3 regions of the Microbacterium sp. Soil_C_42 genome follow, and region 3 is predicted to be linked to each of the others. Evidence: predicted binding sites of a transcription regulator. Region 3 holds the regulator's gene; each other region holds the start of a gene.
What was found. The regulator HrcA, encoded in region 3, represses chaperone genes, less so after heat shock. The targets are predictions, from matches to a motif close to TTNGCACTCGNNNNNNNCGAGTGCNAA.
Positions count from the first base shown of each region.

Region 1 (5,492 bases), on a different contig from region 3:
TGATCTCGCTCGGCACGCTCGTGGCCTGGCTCCTCACGGGCGCCCCGGCTTCCATGGCCTTCACCGCGGCCGTCGCCGTGCTCATCATCGCGTGCCCATGCGCGCTTGGGCTCGCGACCCCCACCGCCCTGCTCGTCGGCACCGGCCGCGGCGCGCAGCTCGGCATCCTCATCAAGGGGCCGGAGGTGCTCGAGTCCACGCGCACCGTCGACACGGTCGTGCTCGACAAGACCGGCACCGTCACGAGCGGACGCATGTCGCTCATCGACGTCGTGGTCACCGGATCCGCCCCGCCGCACACGAACCAGGCGTCCGCGGCGCGCGCCGAGCTGCTGCGTCTCGCGGGCGCCCTGGAGCACGCCTCCGAGCACCCGATCGCGCAGGCGATCGCCCGCGCCGCGACCGCCGAGGCCGGAGACCTGCCGCCGGTCGAGTCGTTCCAGAACGTGCCGGGCAAGGGCGTCTCGGGCGTCGTGGAGGGGCACGCAGTGCTCGTCGGCCGCGAAGTCCTGCTCGCCGACTGGGCACTGACCCTCCCCGACGACCTGGCTGCCGCGAAAGCCGCGGCCGAGGCGCTGGGCCGCACCCCGGTCCTCGCCGCGTGGGACGGCGCGGTGCACGGCCTTCTCGTCGTCGCCGACCAGGTCAAGCCCACGAGCCGCGAGGCAGTGCGGCAGCTGAAGGCCCTCGGCCTGTCGCCGGTGCTCCTCACGGGCGACAACGCCGCCGCGGCACAGGCCATCGCCGACGAGGTCGGCATCGAGCGCGTGATCGCCGAGGTGCTTCCGCAGGACAAGGTCGCCGTCGTGACCGAGCTCCAGAGCGAGGGCCGCGTCGTAGCGATGGTCGGCGACGGCGTGAACGACGCCGCCGCCCTCGCCCAGGCCGACCTCGGTCTGGCGATGGGAACCGGGACGGATGCCGCGATCGAGGCATCCGACATCACCCTGGTCCGCGGGGATCTGCGCAGCGCGGCCGACGCGATCCGTCTCTCGCGCGCGACCCTCCGCACGATCAAGGTCAATCTGTTCTGGGCCTTCGCGTACAACGTGGCCGCGATCCCGCTGGCGGCGCTGGGCCTGTTGAACCCTATGATCGCCGGAGCGGCGATGGCGTTCTCGAGCGTCTTCGTCGTGGGCAACAGCCTGCGCCTGCGTCGCTTCCGCAGCCTCTCGACCGCTCACCGTTGAAGGAGCCCGACATGACCGACACCACCCTCGAGCACGCGCACTCCGACTCCGCCGAGCACTCCCACCACGGCTACATCACCGATAAGGACAAGTACCTCAATCGCCTCAAGCGCATCGAGGGCCAGGCCCGCGGCATCCACAAGATGGTCGAGGACGAGAAGTACTGCATCGACATCCTCACGCAGATCAGCGCGCTGACCTCCGCACTCGAAGCCGTCGCCGTGGGTCTGCTGGACGACCACCTGCGCCACTGCGTGGTGGATGCTGCGCGCCTGGGCGGCGCCGAGGCCGACGCCAAGATCACCGAGGCCACGCAGGCCATCGCCCGCCTGGTGCGCTGAGCGCTACGCCGCGACGCGGCTGCGGCGGGCGTGGATGACCGAATCGACCGTGAGCACGGTCAGCGCGACCCACACGAGCCCGAAGCCGATCCAGCGCTCGAGGGGCATCGGCTCCCCCAGCACGAGCCAGCCCACGAGGAACTGCAGCACCGGTGCGACGAACTGCAGCAGCCCGATGGTCGTGAGCGAGACACGGCGCGCGCCGGCGGCGAAGAGCAGGAGCGGCACCGCGGTGATGACGCCGGTCAGGCTGAGGAGCACGGTGTGCTGCCAGCCTTCCGAGCCCATCGTCAGTCCCTCGGTCGCGCCGACGATCACGAGCACGACCACCGCGATCGGGGTGAGCCACAGCGTCTCGAGGGTCAGCCCGCTCACGGCGTCGACCGACGGGCCGACCTTCTTCTTCACGAGGCCGTAGACGCCGAAGGATGCTGCGAGCGTGAGCGCGATCCACGGGAAGGCGCGGTAGCCGATCACGATCACTGCGACCGCCGCCGCGGCGATGCCGATGGCGACCCACTGCGTCGGCCGCAGCCGCTCGCGCAGCACGAGCACGGCGAGCAGGACCGTCGCGATCGGGTTGATGAAGTAGCCCAGGCTGGTCTCGATCACGTGACCGTTCAGGGCGCCGTAGATGAACACCTGCCAGTTGACGTAGATCAGGAGGCCCGCGATCACGGTGAGACCGAGCACCCTCGGCTGCCGGAAGATCGCCGCGAGTCGCGACCACGTGCGGGTCACCGTGAGCAGCAGCGCGCAGAAGACCAGCGACAGCAGGATGCGCCACGCCACGATCTCCCACGGCCCGGTGGGCGCCAGGAGCAGGAAGTACAGCGGCAGGAAGCCCCACAGCAGGTACGCGGAGAACGTGAAGACCCCGCCGAGCCGGCGCTCCCGGGTCTCAGCCGCATCGGACGCGGCCCTGCGCGTCCCGGTGGTGACGCCCAGGTCGAGCGCCGTCGAGTCGTCGAGCCCGTCCGCCACGTCGCGATCGGGAAGGGCAGACTGCTCGTGACTCACCGAGTCAGCCTACGCCCGCCCCGCCCCGCCCCGCCCCGCCCCGCCCCGCCGCGGCCCGCCCCGGCGCGGCCCGCAGCCGCAGGGCCGCAGCATCCGCTCTCCGTCGTCCGTGGCGTCATCCCTGCCACCGTCGGACGACCCGGTCCTCCCCCCGCATCGCCTCGCTGCTCCGCAGTCACTCTTGGCGGGTTGCAAGGCCTCGGCTCCCGCCCTTTGTGACTGCGGAGCACGTCGTGTCGTGCCCGCGGACGACGAAAGGGCCGGATGCCGAAGCATCCGACCCTTTCGGTACGCGCAGTGCGCGGAACTCAGCGAACGACGACCGCGAGGACGTCGCGAGCCGACAGGACGAGGAACTCGTCGCCGCCGAACTTGACCTCGGTCCCGCCGTACTTGCTGTAGATCACGCGGTCGCCGACGGCGACGTCAAGCGGGATGCGGTTGCCGTTGTCGTCGATACGACCCGGGCCCACCGCAACGACCTCGCCCTCCTGGGGCTTCTCCTTGGCGGTGTCGGGGATGACCAGACCGCTGGACGTGGTCTGCTCGGCCTCGACCTGCTTGATGACGATGCGGTCCTCGAGCGGCTTGATGGAAACCGACACGGTCTACCTCTTCTTTCTTGAGACTAAGACTCGTTAGCACTCTGACGTTGAGAGTGCTTACGTCAGTCTAGGCAACGGGCTGGCACTCATGCAACGTGAGTGCCAATGAGTCGTCACACGGATCGGTGCCCACGCGGCCGCGCGCGCCGTAGGCTCGGCGGGTGGAACTGTCCGAACTCGAAGCGCTCCTGACACCCGAGGGCCTGCGCCTGCTCGATGCGATGCCGCCGGTGGACTCCTCCGACGATGTCGCGCGCACCGTGACGCGGCTGCGCCGCGACGGCCACTCCCCCGACCTCGTCTCGGCGGTCGTCGGCCAGGCACGCCTCCGCACGCGCGCGCGGGCGAAGTTCGGCGATCTGGCGGAGCGGATGCTGTTCACCCGCGCCGGTCTCGAACAGGCGACGCGGCTCGGCATCGCTGCCCGCCACGCAGCGCGGTTCCGCGACGCGGGCTTCGCGCGGGTCGCCGACCTCGGCTGCGGCATCGGCGGGGACGCCCTCGGGCTCGCCGGGCTCGGCCTGCGCGTGACGGCGGTCGACGCCGACGAGGTCACCGCCGGCATCGCCGCCTACAACCTCGCACCGTTCGGCGCGGACGCCGAGGTGCGTCTCGGCACGGCGGAGGACGCCGACCTCGACGGCATCGAGGCCGTGTGGCTCGACCCGGCACGCCGCACCGCCGGGCACTCCGAGACGGCGCGCACGCGCCCGGAGGACTGGTCGCCCTCGCTCGACTGGGTCTTCGACCTCGCGCGTCGCATGCCCGCCGGCGTGAAGCTCGGCCCCGGCCTCGACCGCGATCTCATCCCCGACGACGTCGAGGCCCAGTGGGTGAGCGCGGACGGCTCGACGATCGAGCTCGTGCTGTGGTCGGGCGCGCTCGCGCGCCCCGGCGTGCGCCGCGCTGCGCTCGTCATCCGCGGCGAGAAGGCTCACGAGATGACGGCGGAGACGGATGCTGCGGACGAACCCGTCCGCGACCTCGGCGCCTTCCTGCACGAGCCCGATGGCGCCGTCATCCGCGCGCGCCTGATCGGCGACGTCGCCCGCACGCTCGAGGCGGGGATGCTCGACGAGCACATCGCCTACCTCACCTCGGACGCCGCCCTCACGTCACCGTTCGTCTCGACGTTCCGCGTGCGAGAGGTGCTGCCCGCCGACGAGAAGGCTCTGGGCAAGGCCCTGCGCGAGCGCGACATCGGCCGCCTCGAGATCAAGAAGCGGGGCGTGGACGTGGACCCCGCCGCCCTCCGCACGCGCCTGAAGCTCCGCGGCTCGGCGGCCGCGACCCTCCTCCTCACGAGGATCGGCACCCGCCGCACCGCGATCCTCGCCGACCGCGTCTGACGCGGATCAGCCGATGATGTCGGCGCGCGCCGCGGCGTAGAGGAGCCAGCCGGCGCTGTAGAGGATCGACAGCGTTCCGAGCACGATCGCCCAGACGGCCACCGCGCGGCTTTCGAGCGGACGGCGCAGCGCGATGATCGCGGACACGATCGCGACCAGCCCGATCGGGAAGCCCCAGCCGACGAACATCGACACGAGGAGCCCGAGGATCGCGAAGCCGAGCGCCCAGCCCGCGAGCCCGCGGTGCAGCAACGAGTCCGATGCCGTCCACGACGCGGCGTCGGGCGTGAACTCGCTGCCCGGCTCTGCCGGTGCGGTCTCCACCGTGACGGCGACCGGCGCCGTCGGCAGCCGGAGGAACCCTCCGCGGTGAGCCCCCGGCAGCGGCGACGCGTCCTGCGCGAGGTCGACGTCGGGCGACACCGAGGTCACGGTCGCCCCGGCCGGCCGAGCCGGTGCCACCGGTGGAACAGACGCTGAGGTCTCCGAAGTCGCCGAGTCGAGGTCGCCCGGATCCTCGGGGCGTTCCGTCGCTGCGTGTGGACGCGCAGGCTCGCCCGACGCGCGGGATGCGGCGTCGGGTCCATCCACTCCATCCGAAGTTCCCGCTCGTTGAGCGGAGGGCGCTCTGGCGCCCGCAGTCGAAACGCCTGCCGCATCCGCAGGCGTCGATTCGAGATCGGCCTGATCAGTCCCGGGCGTCGCGACCTCGGGCGTCCCGGCGTCGCCGGGCTGCGGCATCCGTTCGTCCGTCATGCCGACTCCGCGACCTGGATCTCCGTGACCGGAAGGGTCGAGTCCGCGCCGAACTCGAGAGTCGAGGGCGCGCGGCCCGACATGATGAGCTCGGAGGTCAGCGCCGCGATCATCGCACCGTTGTCGGTGCACAGCGACAGCGGCGGGATGCGCACGGTGACGCCTTCGGCGGCGCCGCGCTCGAGGGCGACGTCGCGCAGGCGGCGGTTGGCGATGACGCCGCCGCCCAGC
Region 1 covers NZ_JBDGJU010000022.1:47,456-52,947, reverse strand. Annotated here, with positions in the region: gene AC3A46_RS13320 (heavy metal translocating P-type ATPase) at 1-1,190, shown strand, start outside; gene AC3A46_RS13315 (metal-sensitive transcriptional regulator) at 1,202-1,531, shown strand; gene rarD (EamA family transporter RarD) at 1,535-2,479, opposite strand; gene groES (co-chaperone GroES) at 2,860-3,156, opposite strand; gene AC3A46_RS13300 (THUMP-like domain-containing protein) at 3,318-4,505, shown strand; gene AC3A46_RS13295 (hypothetical protein) at 4,512-4,967, opposite strand; gene tsaD (tRNA (adenosine(37)-N6)-threonylcarbamoyltransferase complex transferase subunit TsaD) at 5,258-5,492, opposite strand, start outside.
Region 1: the regulator HrcA is predicted to act here: its motif matches at 3,236-3,262, upstream of groES (co-chaperone GroES).

Region 2 (5,492 bases), on a different contig from region 3:
TCGCCGAGCGCATGTCGCTGCTCTCGGACGACGAGCTCTGCCAGCTGCGCGACCTCACCGCGAAGCTGCGCAAGAAGCAGCCCAGCTGCTGACTTCAGGGCATCGGGCTATGGCGTCCGGCGCCGGAGGGTGAGCGACGCGAGGATCAGCGCGCCCACGGCGAACGCGACCACGATGAGCAGAGGCCCGAAGACGTCCCAGCCCTCGTCGCCGGCGGTGACCGCGTTGATCGTGTCGATGGCGTAGCTCAGCGGCAGGATCTTCGAGATCTGGTACAGCGCCTCGGGCATGTCCTCTCGCGGCATGAACAGCCCGCCCAGGATGATCTGCGGGAACACGATGAGCGGCATGAACTGCACCGCCTGGAACTCGGTGCGTGCGAAGGCGCTCGCCAGGAGCCCGAGCGCGGAGCCGAGGATCGCGTCGACGACGGCGACGAGCCCGAGCTGCCACAGCGGGCCGTCGACCTGCAATCCGCACACCCACACCGCGAAGGTCACGGTGATGACCGCCTGCAGCGTCGCCATGAGCCCGAACGCCAGCCCGTACCCGAGGATGAAGTCGGCCTTCGCGATCGGCGTCGTCATGAGCCGCTCGAGGGTCCCCGACCGCCGCTCGCGGAGCGTGGTGATCGAGGTGATCAGGAACATCACGATGAACGGGAACAGCGCCAGGATCGGCCCGCCGAACTGGTCGAACACGCCCTCCTGATCGCTGAACAGCCACGCGAACAGGCCCACGAGCAGGCTCGGCGCGACGAGCATGAGCGCGATCGAGCGCGGGTCGTGGCTGAGCTGCCGGAGCACCCGCCCCGCGGTCGCGAGGGTCAGCACGCCGTTCATGAGGGGCTCCCCTCGTCTGCATGGCGCGTATTCTCGGCCTGCTCGCGCGCCTCACGCCGCGTGAGCGGATGCTGCGCCTCGGCCTCAGCGCGAGCCTTCGCGTCGCGCTCGATGAGCGTGAGGAACGCGGCATCCGGGTCCGTCGTCCCGGTGTCGGCGAAGAGACCGTCGGGCGTCGTGTCGGCGATGATGCGTCCCGCGCGCATGAGCACGAGGCGGTCGCACCGGAGGGCCTCGTCCATGACGTGGCTCGAGACGACGAGCGTCGCGCCGGCGTCGGCGAGGCCGCGGAAGACCTCCCACAGCTCGGCGCGCAGCAGTGGATCCAGGCCCACCGTGGGCTCGTCGAGGACGAGCAGCTCGGGCACCCCGAGCATGGCGACCGCGAGCGAGACGCGGCTCTCCTGTCCGCCGGAGAGCGAGTCGATGGTCTGGTCGCGCTGGTCGGCGAGACCGACCTGCTCGATGACGCGATCGACGTCGGTGCGGGGCGCGTCGACGAGGCGCGCGAAGTAGCGCAGGTTCTGCTGGATCGTGAGGTCGCCGTAGACAGAGGCGGCCTGCGTGTCGTATGCGACGCGCTTGCGCAGCGCGCGCGAACCGGCCGGTTCGCCGAGCACCGTCACGTCGCCGGCCGCGACCTTCTGCACGCCCACGATCGAGCGCATCAGCGTGGTCTTGCCGCACCCCGACGGGCCGAGCAGCCCGGTGATCTGCCCGCGCGGAACGTGCAGATCGAGCCCCGTGAACACCTCGGTCCTGCCGCGCGTGACGTGCAGGCCACGCACGCTCACCGCATCCGTCTGCGCGTTGTTCGTCACGAGATGAATAGTGGCCCGCCTCCGGCACGCCGTCCAGGGGCGAGATCGCGCCGGCGTGATGCCAGGATGAGGCATGCCCTTCGGGATGACGCGGAACGTGATGAGGCCGACGGACACTCCGCGCGCCGACCGGGTGACGTACATCGAGCTCTTCTTCGACCTCGTGTTCGTGTTCGCGCTGACGCAGCTGTCGGCGTATCTCTACGAGAATCAGAGCCCGCTCGGAGTGCTCGAGGGTGTGATCGTGGTGTGCGCGCTGTGGTGGGCGTGGGTGTCGACGACCTGGGTCACGAACTGGCTCGACCCGGTGACGCTGCCGGTTCGCGGCGCCGTCATCGGCCTCGCGTTCGTGTCGCTCGTCATGAGCGTCGCGATCGCCGAAGCTTTCGGCGAGCGTGCGTGGGCCTTCGCGATCGCCTACGTCATCCTTCAGGTGGGGCGCACGGCGTTCATCGTCTGGGCGACCGCCCGCCACGATCCGGCCGTGTCCAGGGACTTCACCGCGGTGCTCGCGTGGACGGTCGCGAGCGCTGTCTTCTGGCTGGTCGGCGCACTGCTGCCTCTCCCGTGGCAGCTGCCGCTGTGGGCGATCGCGCTCGGAATGGACCTCACGGGAACGCTTCTCGCGTTCCCCGTCCCGGGCCTCGGCAAGGTGCGCCTCGATCGCTGGGATCTGTCGGGTCCCCACATCGCCGAACGGACCGCGCTCTTCGTCCTGATCGCCCTCGGCGAGGGCATGCTCGTCACCGGCCTCGTCTTCGCCGAGACCGAGTCGTCCCCGGCATCCGTCGCCGCGCTCGTCGCCGCTTTCGCGACCGCTGCCGCAGCGTGGTGGATCTACTTCGACCACGGCGAGCGGGTCGGCGCCGAGACCATCGAGGCGTCGGACTCACCGGGTCGCCTGGCACGCACGGCCTACACGTGGATGCACCTGCCGATCGTGGCGGGGATCGTCGTGATCAGCGTGGGCGACAAGGACGCTCTCTCGCACCCGCACGAGCACGACCTCGCCGCGACGATCGCGGTCATCGGAGGGCCGATGCTGTTCCTCGCGGGCACGGTGCTGTTCCGCCATCTGCTCGAGCGGCGCTGGGCGCGCGCACAGCTCGCGGGGATGCTCGCGCTCGCACTCCTCGCGGCCGCCGCAAGCGTGCTCGACACGCTCACCCTCTCGGTCGCCGCGAGCCTCGTGCTCACCGGCATCGCCGTCGGGGAGACGGTCGGGCGCGTGCGGCGAGGACGCCGAGCGGGGGGCTGATCCCCCGACAGGTCGGATGCCTCCCCGCTGCGTCGGCGGGGAGGCATCCGTTCCGGAATGAGCCCTACTGCTCGATCGGCTGGGGCGCGTCGGACTCGTGCGCCGTGATCGTCGGCGCGCCGCCCTCGGACATCACCTCGATCTTGCGCGGCTTCGCCTTCTCGCTGACCGGGATCGTCACGCTCAGCACGCCGTTGTTGTAGCTCGCGGAGATGCGCTCGGTGTCGATGCCCTGGCCCAGGTTGAGCTGACGCAGGAAGCTCGCCGCCTCTCGTTCGCGCGTGATCCACTTGACGTCGTCGCCGCTCGTCAGCGTGCGCTCCGCGCGGATGGTCAGCAGCTGCCCGTCGACGTCGATGTCGACCGAACCCGGGTCGATGCCCGGCAGGTCGGCCGTCAGGATGTAGTGGTCACCGTCGCGATACAGGTCCATCGGCATGCGGCGGGGGCCGCGGCGCGTGTCGAAGAGACCGGCAGCAAGGCGGTCGAGGTCCCGGAACGGGTCGTTGGTGGCCATGATTATCTCCTCTCGTCGAACCTTGAGCCGTGGCGGCTCAACTGACGCCAGATTAGCACTCTCAACCCTCGAGTGCTAAGTCACCGGGCGTTCGCCGTGAACGAACAGGACGGCCTCCGGGCCGCGGCGACCAGCACTCGGCTTCAGCACTCGATGACGTTCACCGCGAGGCCGCCCTCGCTCGTCTCCTTGTACTTGTGCGACATGTCGATGCCGGTCTGGCGCATGGTCTCTACGACGGCGTCGAGCGAGACGTAGTGCGAACCGTCGCCACGCAGGGCGAGGCGCGCGGCGGTCACCGCCGTGGACGCGGCGATCGCGTTGCGCTCGATGCACGGGATCTGCACGAGTCCGCCGACCGGGTCGCAGGTGAGGCCGAGGTGGTGCTCCATCGCGATCTCGGCGGCGTTCTCGATCTGCCGGTTCGTGCCGCCCATCACGGCGGTGAGGCCGCCCGCGGCCATCGCGCACGCCGATCCCACCTCGGCCTGGCAGCCGCCCTCGGCGCCCGAGATCGACGCGTTGGCCTTGAACAGCGAGCCCAGCGCGGTGGCGGTGAGGAGGAATCGACGGATGCCTCGGCGACGGTTCGCCTCCGCCACCTGTTCGTCGTCCCAGCCCGCGGCCTCCTCGGTGGTCGCCGCGTGCCCGTGATAGCCGAGCAGTGCGCTGCCGACCAGCTCACCGTAGGGCGTCACCGCGTTGCCGGCGCCGAGGCCGGAATCGGCGAGGAAGCGCCACCAGTACATCGCGACGGCGGGCAGGATCCCGGCAGCGCCGTTCGTCGGAGCGGTCACGACCCGCCCGCCTGCGGCGTTCTCCTCGTTGACCGCGAGCGCGAAGGCGCCCAGCCACTCCCCCGGCAGCTCGCGACGGCCGTCGGCCTCGGCGGCCTCGAGCTGCTCGCGGATGGATGCTGCGCGGCGCTTGACCCCCAGCATCCCGGGGAGAACGCCCCCCGCCTGCAGGCCGGCCTCGACGCACGCGGCCATCGCGTCCCAGATCGCGTCCAGCCCCTCGGCGATGTCCTCGTCGGGGCGCAGCGACTCCTCGTTGATGCGCGCGGCCTCGGCGATCGTGATGCCCCGCTCGTCGCACGCGGCGAGCAGCTCCTCGGCGCTGGAGAAGTCCAGGGGGAACGCGTGCGTGGGCTCCCCTGGGGCCGCTGAGCCGGGCGCAGACTCACCTTCGCGACGGATGAAGCCGCCGCCGACGGAGTAGTAGGTCTCGCGGACGAGGAGTCCGGCATCCGTCCCCGCCACAGGGTCGAGAGCCGTGGACGAGCCCGTCTCGCGCACGCCGGGCACGGCGAGCGCACGCGCCGGTCCGTCGTCGGGCGAGGCCCACGCTTCGAGGGTCATGGCGTTGGGGTGACCGGGCAGCCTGGTGCGCGGCGCGAACACCACGTCGCCGCGCTGGAACGGCACCTCGCGCGTGCCCGCGAGCGGGAGGGCGCGATCGCCGGGCCAGGCGCTCCAGGCGGAGCGCACAGCATCCGGATCCACCGTCTCGGGTTCGAGGCCCTGCAGCCCCGCGACGACGGCGTCGGGTGTGCCGTGGCCGATGCCCGTGGCGCCGAGCGAGCCGTACAGCGTGCAGGTGACACGGCCGACTCGCGGCAGAACCCCGCTTTCGCGCAGGCGGACGACGAAATCGTGGGCGGCCCGCATGGGACCGACCGTGTGGGAGCTCGAGGGTCCTACGCCGATGGAGAACAGCTCGAACGCCGAGACATAGGCGCTCATCCCGACCAGGCTAACCCGACAAGAGCGTGCACTCTGACTCCTGTTATCGACTCGATACGGGCAGGATGCCTCATCTTGCGAGTATCCATCGTGCAGCCTGGCGGTCTCAGGAAGCGACGGGCCGGAACGAGACGAGGCCGACGGTGTTGCCCTCGGAGTCCTCGACGAAGGCCTGCCACTCGTCGTGCCCTGCCGGCCCGAGAGTGTCGTCCTCGTGGGTGAAGATCACGTGCGGCGGTGAGACGACCTCGGCCCGATCGCCGATCCGCTCGAGGGCCGCCGTGACGTCGTCGACGTGCAGGTACAGCA
Region 2 covers NZ_JBDGJU010000012.1:85,317-90,808, reverse strand. Annotated here, with positions in the region: gene AC3A46_RS09795 (MarR family winged helix-turn-helix transcriptional regulator) at 1-92, shown strand, start outside; gene AC3A46_RS09790 (ABC transporter permease) at 108-842, opposite strand; gene AC3A46_RS09785 (ABC transporter ATP-binding protein) at 839-1,663, opposite strand; gene AC3A46_RS09780 (low temperature requirement protein A) at 1,764-2,921, shown strand; gene AC3A46_RS09775 (Hsp20/alpha crystallin family protein) at 2,986-3,438, opposite strand; gene AC3A46_RS09770 (L-serine ammonia-lyase, iron-sulfur-dependent, subunit alpha) at 3,582-5,183, opposite strand; gene AC3A46_RS09765 (VOC family protein) at 5,290-5,492, opposite strand, start outside.
Region 2: the regulator HrcA is predicted to act here: its motif matches at 3,491-3,517, upstream of AC3A46_RS09775 (Hsp20/alpha crystallin family protein).

Region 3 (5,492 bases):
GAACGCGTTCTCGGTCTCTGCGATGATCTCGGACGGGATCCGCCCGTCCAGGATGCGCGTGAAGATCGAAGGCTCACTCATGTCGCAAGTCTACCGACGGGGCCCTGCGACCGGCTCCGGGAGCGGTCGCCGAGCCGGTCGAACCGTCACCACCGCCCGAGCGCGGTGCTGACGACGGCCAGCGCCGCGGGACCCGCGGTCGACGTGCGCAGCACCGTGTCGCCGAGGCGCACGCCTCGCGCGCCTGCGGCCGCGAGGGCGTCGAGCTCTTCGGGGGCGATGCCGCCTTCGGGCCCGACGACGAGCACGATGTCGCGCTCCTCACCCGGGTCCACCGCGAGCGCGCTGAGCCGCTCGGTCGCCGTCGGTTCGAGGATCAGGACGAGGGATGCTGCCGCCCGGCGCGCCAGCGCCGCGGTCGTGGTCAGCTCCGCCACCTCCGGCACCCACGCGCGGTGGGCCTGCTTCGCCGCCTCCCGCACGATGCTCGCCCAGCGGGCGCGGCCCTTCGCGGCCTTCGCCGCGTCCCAGCGGGACACGCTGCGCGCGGCCTGCCACGGCACGATCTCGTCGACGCCGAGCTCGGTCGCCGCCTGCACGGCGAGCTCGTCCCGATCCCCCTTGGCCAGTGCCTGCACGAGCACGATGCGCGGGCTCGGCGGCGCAGCATCCGCCCGTCCGTCGATGCGCACGACCACCTCGCGGGGCGCCACCGACTCGACCGTGCCCGTGAGCCATGCTCCGCGGCCGTCACCGACCGTGACCTCCTCGCCGACGCGCACCCGGCGCACCGTCGAGGCGTGGTGGGCCTCCGCGCCGGTGAGCGTCACCGCGTCGCCGGGAGCGGCGCCGACGGGCTCGTCGAGGAGGAAGTGCAGTGCCACCGGTCAGCTGTTCCGGAAGCGATCGCGGAGCTTCGCGAACAGGCCCTGGTGGAACTCGGCGAGCCGGGGAGCCGGCGCCTTGGTGCGCTTCGCGAAGTCCTCGATGAGGGCGCGCTCCTTGTGGTCGAGGCGTGTGGGCGTGACCACGTGCACACCGACCTTGAGGTCGCCCCGCTGCGAGCCGCGCAGCGGCGTGATGCCGCGGCCCTTGATCGTCAGGATGTCTCCCGCCTGAACGCCTGCCCGCACCTCGAGGTCGACCGGGCCGTCGAGCGACTGGATGGTCGTCGTCGTGCCGAGGATCGCGTCGGGCATCGACACCTCGAGCGTCGCCAGCAGGTCGTCGCCGTCACGGCTGAACACCTCGTGCGGCTGCACCGTGACCTCGATGTACAGGTCGCCGTTGGGGCCGCCCGCCGGGCCGACCTCGCCCGAACCCGGCAGCTGCAGGCGGAGTCCGGTCTCGACGCCGGCCGGGATGTCGAGCGACACCGTGCGGCGGGCGCGCACGCGGCCCTGTCCCTGGCAGGTGGCGCACGGGTACGGGATGGTGGTGCCGTAGCCCTGGCAGACGTTGCACGGCTGCGTCGTGACGACGTTGCCGAGGAGGCTGCGCACCTGGCGCTGCACGTTGCCGGTGCCGTGGCAGATGTCGCACGTGACGGGGCTCGTCCCGGGCTGGCAGCACGAGCCCTGACAGGTCTCGCACACGACGGCCGTGTCGACCTCGATGTCGCGGTGGGTGCCGAACACCACATCGCCGAGCTCGAGGGTGACGCGGACCAGGGCGTCCTGGCCGCGCTCGCGGCGCGATCGTGGCCGGCCGCGCGATCCGCCCGCCGCACCGAAGAAGGTCTCGAAGATGTCGTTGAACCCGCCGAAGCCGCCGGCCCCGCCGCCGAACGGCGAGTCGCCGCCGCCCATGTCATAGCGGGCGCGCTGCTCCGGGTCGCTGAGGACGTCGTATGCGTGCGTCACGAGCTTGAAGCGCTCGGACGCCTCCTCGCCCGGGTTCACGTCGGGGTGCAGCTGACGGGCCAGCCGCCGGTATGCCTTCTTGATCTCGTCGGTGGAGGCGTCGCGTGCGACGCCGAGGACCTCGTAGTGGTCAGCCACTTTCGCCTTCCTGCCGCGGGCGCGCCGCGGGATCGTGTGCGCGTGCGTCAGCGGGAGCTGTCGTCCTGCTCGAGCATGCGCGTGAGATAGCGCGCGACGGCGCGGACCGTCGCGAGATTGGTGGGGTAGTCCATGCGCGTCGGGCCCAGCACGCCGACGCGGGCGAGAGAGCCCGTCGCGTCGTAGTCGCTGGCGACGACGGATGCCTCGGCCAGGCCGAACGCCTCGTTCTCGCGGCCGATGCTCGCCGCCAGGCCCTGCTCGTCGGCGACCATCTCCCCCATCAGCCTGAGCAGGGTCACCTGCTCCTCGATCGCCTCGAGGAGCGGATAGATGCTGCCGCGGAAGTCGGATTCTCGGCGTGCGAGGTTGGCGCTGCCGGCCATCACGAGCTTGTCCTGGCGGAACTCCTCGAGCTCCTCGGCGACGGCGCGGACGATCTCGTCGGTCGCGCGCTCGTGCGCCGGAGCCTGGGCATCCGGTCCTTCGAGGCGCTCGGCGATGCGCTGCAGTCCTTCGCGGACGGGCCTGCCGACCAGCAGAGTGCCGAGCCCCGCACGGATGTGCGCGAGGTCGACGTCGTCGAACTCCTCGCCGACGAACGTCAGACGCTGCGACACGCGTCCCGTGTCGGTGACCACGATGACCAGCATCCGTCCGCCGCCGAGCTGGACCAGCTCGACATGGGTGACGGTCGCGCGCGCGAACGACGGGTACTGCACGATCGCGACCTGGCCGGTCAGCTGCGTGAGCGCGCGCACGGTGCGCACCAGGACGTCGTCGAGGTCGCCGGAGCCGTCGAGGAACGTGGCGATGGCCGCCCGCTGGGGCGGCGAGAGCGGGCGGAGCTCCGCGAGATGGTCGACGAAGACGCGGTAGCCCTTGTCGGTGGGCACGCGGCCCGACGAGGTGTGCGGTGCGACGATGAGCTCTTCGTCCTCGAGCAGGGCCATGTCGTTGCGGATCGTCGCGGCCGAAACTCCGAAGGCGTGCCGTTCGACGATCGCCTTGCTGCCGACCGGCTCGCGCGTGTCGACGTAGTCCTGGACGATCGCCCGCAGCACCTGCAGACCTCGTTCGCTGACCATCCCGCCTCCCCACGCCGCAGCTGGCACTCGCATGACTGGAGTGCCAATTCTATCCGATGCCCCTGCCAGGATCGTCGAGCGACGCCGGGATGGATTGCGAAGCCGTCCGACGCATGATCGCGCTGGGGCTAATCGGTGAGCGCCCGCACCACCGCGTCGGCGAGGAGTCGGCCGCGGCGCGTGAGCACGATCCTCCCGCGCAGCGCGGCGGGACCCTCGATGAGCCCGTCCGCGATCAGCGCGGCGACCGCGTGGCGGCCTTCGCCGAGGAGCTCCTCGACGGGCAGGCCCTCGCGGATGCGGGTGCGCAGCAGCACGCTCTCGAGGTTTCTGGCCGCGGCATCCGGGATCTCCCGTCCGGCGGCCGGCGACTGCCCCGCGCTCAGCCGCTGCGCGTAGGCCGCGGGGTGCTTGACGTTCCAGAACCGCACACCGGCGACGTGGCTGTGCGCGCCGGGGCCGAAGCCCCACCAGTCTGCGCCGACCCAGTACGCGAGGTTGTGGCGGGAGCGATGCGCGTCACCACGCGCCCAGTTCGACACCTCGTACCACTCGAACCCCGCGTCCGCGAGCAGGTCGTCCGCCAGCTCGTACATGTCGGCCTGCAGGTCGTCGTCGGGTGCGACGACCTCACCACGGCGGATCTGGCGAGCGAGCTTGGTGCCGTCCTCGATGATGAGCGCGTACGCCGAGATGTGGTCGGGTTCGAGAGACACCGCCGCCTCGAGCGAAGCGCGCCAGTCGTCCAGCGATTCACCCGGCGCGCCGTAGATGAGGTCGACGCTCACGTCGAGCCCGGCCCCGCGCGCCGCGGCCACCGCCGTGCGGACGTTGTCGGGATCGTGCGTGCGATCCAGGGCCGCGAGAACGTGCGGAACGGCCGACTGCATGCCGATGGACAGGCGTGTCACACCGGATCCGGCGAGCTCGGCCGCGACCGCGGGCGTCACCGTGTCGGGGTTGGCCTCGACGGTGATCTCGGCCCCTTCGGCGACACCGAACGTGTCGCGCACGCCGGCCAGCATGCGGGCGAGGTCGCCGGGCGGGAGGAGCGTCGGGGTGCCGCCGCCGAAGAACACCGTGGACGCGGGACGGTTCCCACCGGCGCGCTCGAGCACGGGCGCCGCCAGCTCGATCTCTCGAAGGAGCGTGTCGGCGTACTCGTCCTGGCGGGCACCGCGCAGCTCGGAGGACGTGTACGTGTTGAAGTCGCAGTACCCGCAGCGGACGCGGCAGAAGGGGACGTGCAGATACACGCTGAACTCTGCGGCCGGATCGATGCGCGTGCCGGACGGCAGCGAGCCGTCCGTGGGAACGGGCTCGCCGAGCGGAAGAGCGGAGCCCATCAGCGCCTCACGCGGGAGTCGTGTACAGGGGCGAGATCGCGCGCAGGTACCGCGTGAACAGCTCGCGACGCCGGCGCTTCGTGAGCCCCGGAAGCATCCGGTACAGCACGGCACGGGGCGCGTCGAACGCGCGGACGGTGAACCAGACCTCGTCGTTGTCGTACCAGTCGAGCATGAACGACTCCTCGCCGCTCACGACGGAGTCGCTCACGGTCCCGAGCGCGAAGCCCACCCGCCGAGGCTCCTCGACGGCGAAGATGACGCGCAGCTCCGCGTCGGCGCGCAGCCCCTTGACGCGACCGTCGACGCGGATCGTCGTGCCCGCGCCGACGAACGGGGTGCCGTCCGCGTCGAAGCGCTGTTCAGCCTCGGAGCGACTGGGCCCCACGGGGTTGCCCTCGGCGTCGAAGCTCACCCCCGAGTACGTGGGGCCGGAGGCGGGGCGCACGTCGCTGACGTCGAGCCCGGCGCCGCGCTGTGCGGTCCACGACATCAGCGCCTCGCTCGCGGCGCGGAAGCGCGCTTCGCCGCTGCCGATCCGCCAGGACTGCTCTGCAGGGATGCTGCGCTCCGGCGGATACTGCATCAGATCCGGCGCTTGGGTCGCCCCGACAGCGGCGTAGTCGACGGTGTCGTCACGGAAGGTTCCTCGACGCATGGATTCCAGCCTACTTCGCGAGTCGCGTCACTTCTTGGCAGGACCCTCGACGTCGCCTGAGAGCGCGGCGATGAACGCCTCCTGAGGGACCTCGACGCGACCGACCATCTTCATGCGCTTCTTGCCCTCCTTCTGCTTCTCGAGGAGCTTGCGCTTGCGGGAGATGTCGCCGCCGTAGCACTTGGCGAGGACGTCCTTGCGCATCGCGCGGATGTTCTCGCGGGCGATGATGCGGGCGCCGATGGCGGCCTGGATGGGCACCTCGAACTGCTGGCGAGGGATGAGCTTGCGCAGGCGCTCGGTCATCATCGTGCCGTAGGCGTACGCCTTCTCGCGGTGCACGATCGAGCTGAACGCGTCGACCTTGTCGCCCTGCAGCAGGATGTCGACCTTGACGAGG
Region 3 covers NZ_JBDGJU010000021.1:45,156-50,647, forward strand. Annotated here, with positions in the region: gene AC3A46_RS12940 (HIT domain-containing protein) at 1-81, opposite strand, end outside; gene AC3A46_RS12945 (16S rRNA (uracil(1498)-N(3))-methyltransferase) at 147-884, opposite strand; gene dnaJ (molecular chaperone DnaJ) at 888-2,000, opposite strand; gene hrcA (heat-inducible transcriptional repressor HrcA) at 2,048-3,088, opposite strand; gene hemW (radical SAM family heme chaperone HemW) at 3,217-4,434, opposite strand; gene AC3A46_RS12965 (DUF1990 domain-containing protein) at 4,442-5,092, opposite strand; gene lepA (translation elongation factor 4) at 5,120-5,492, opposite strand, start outside.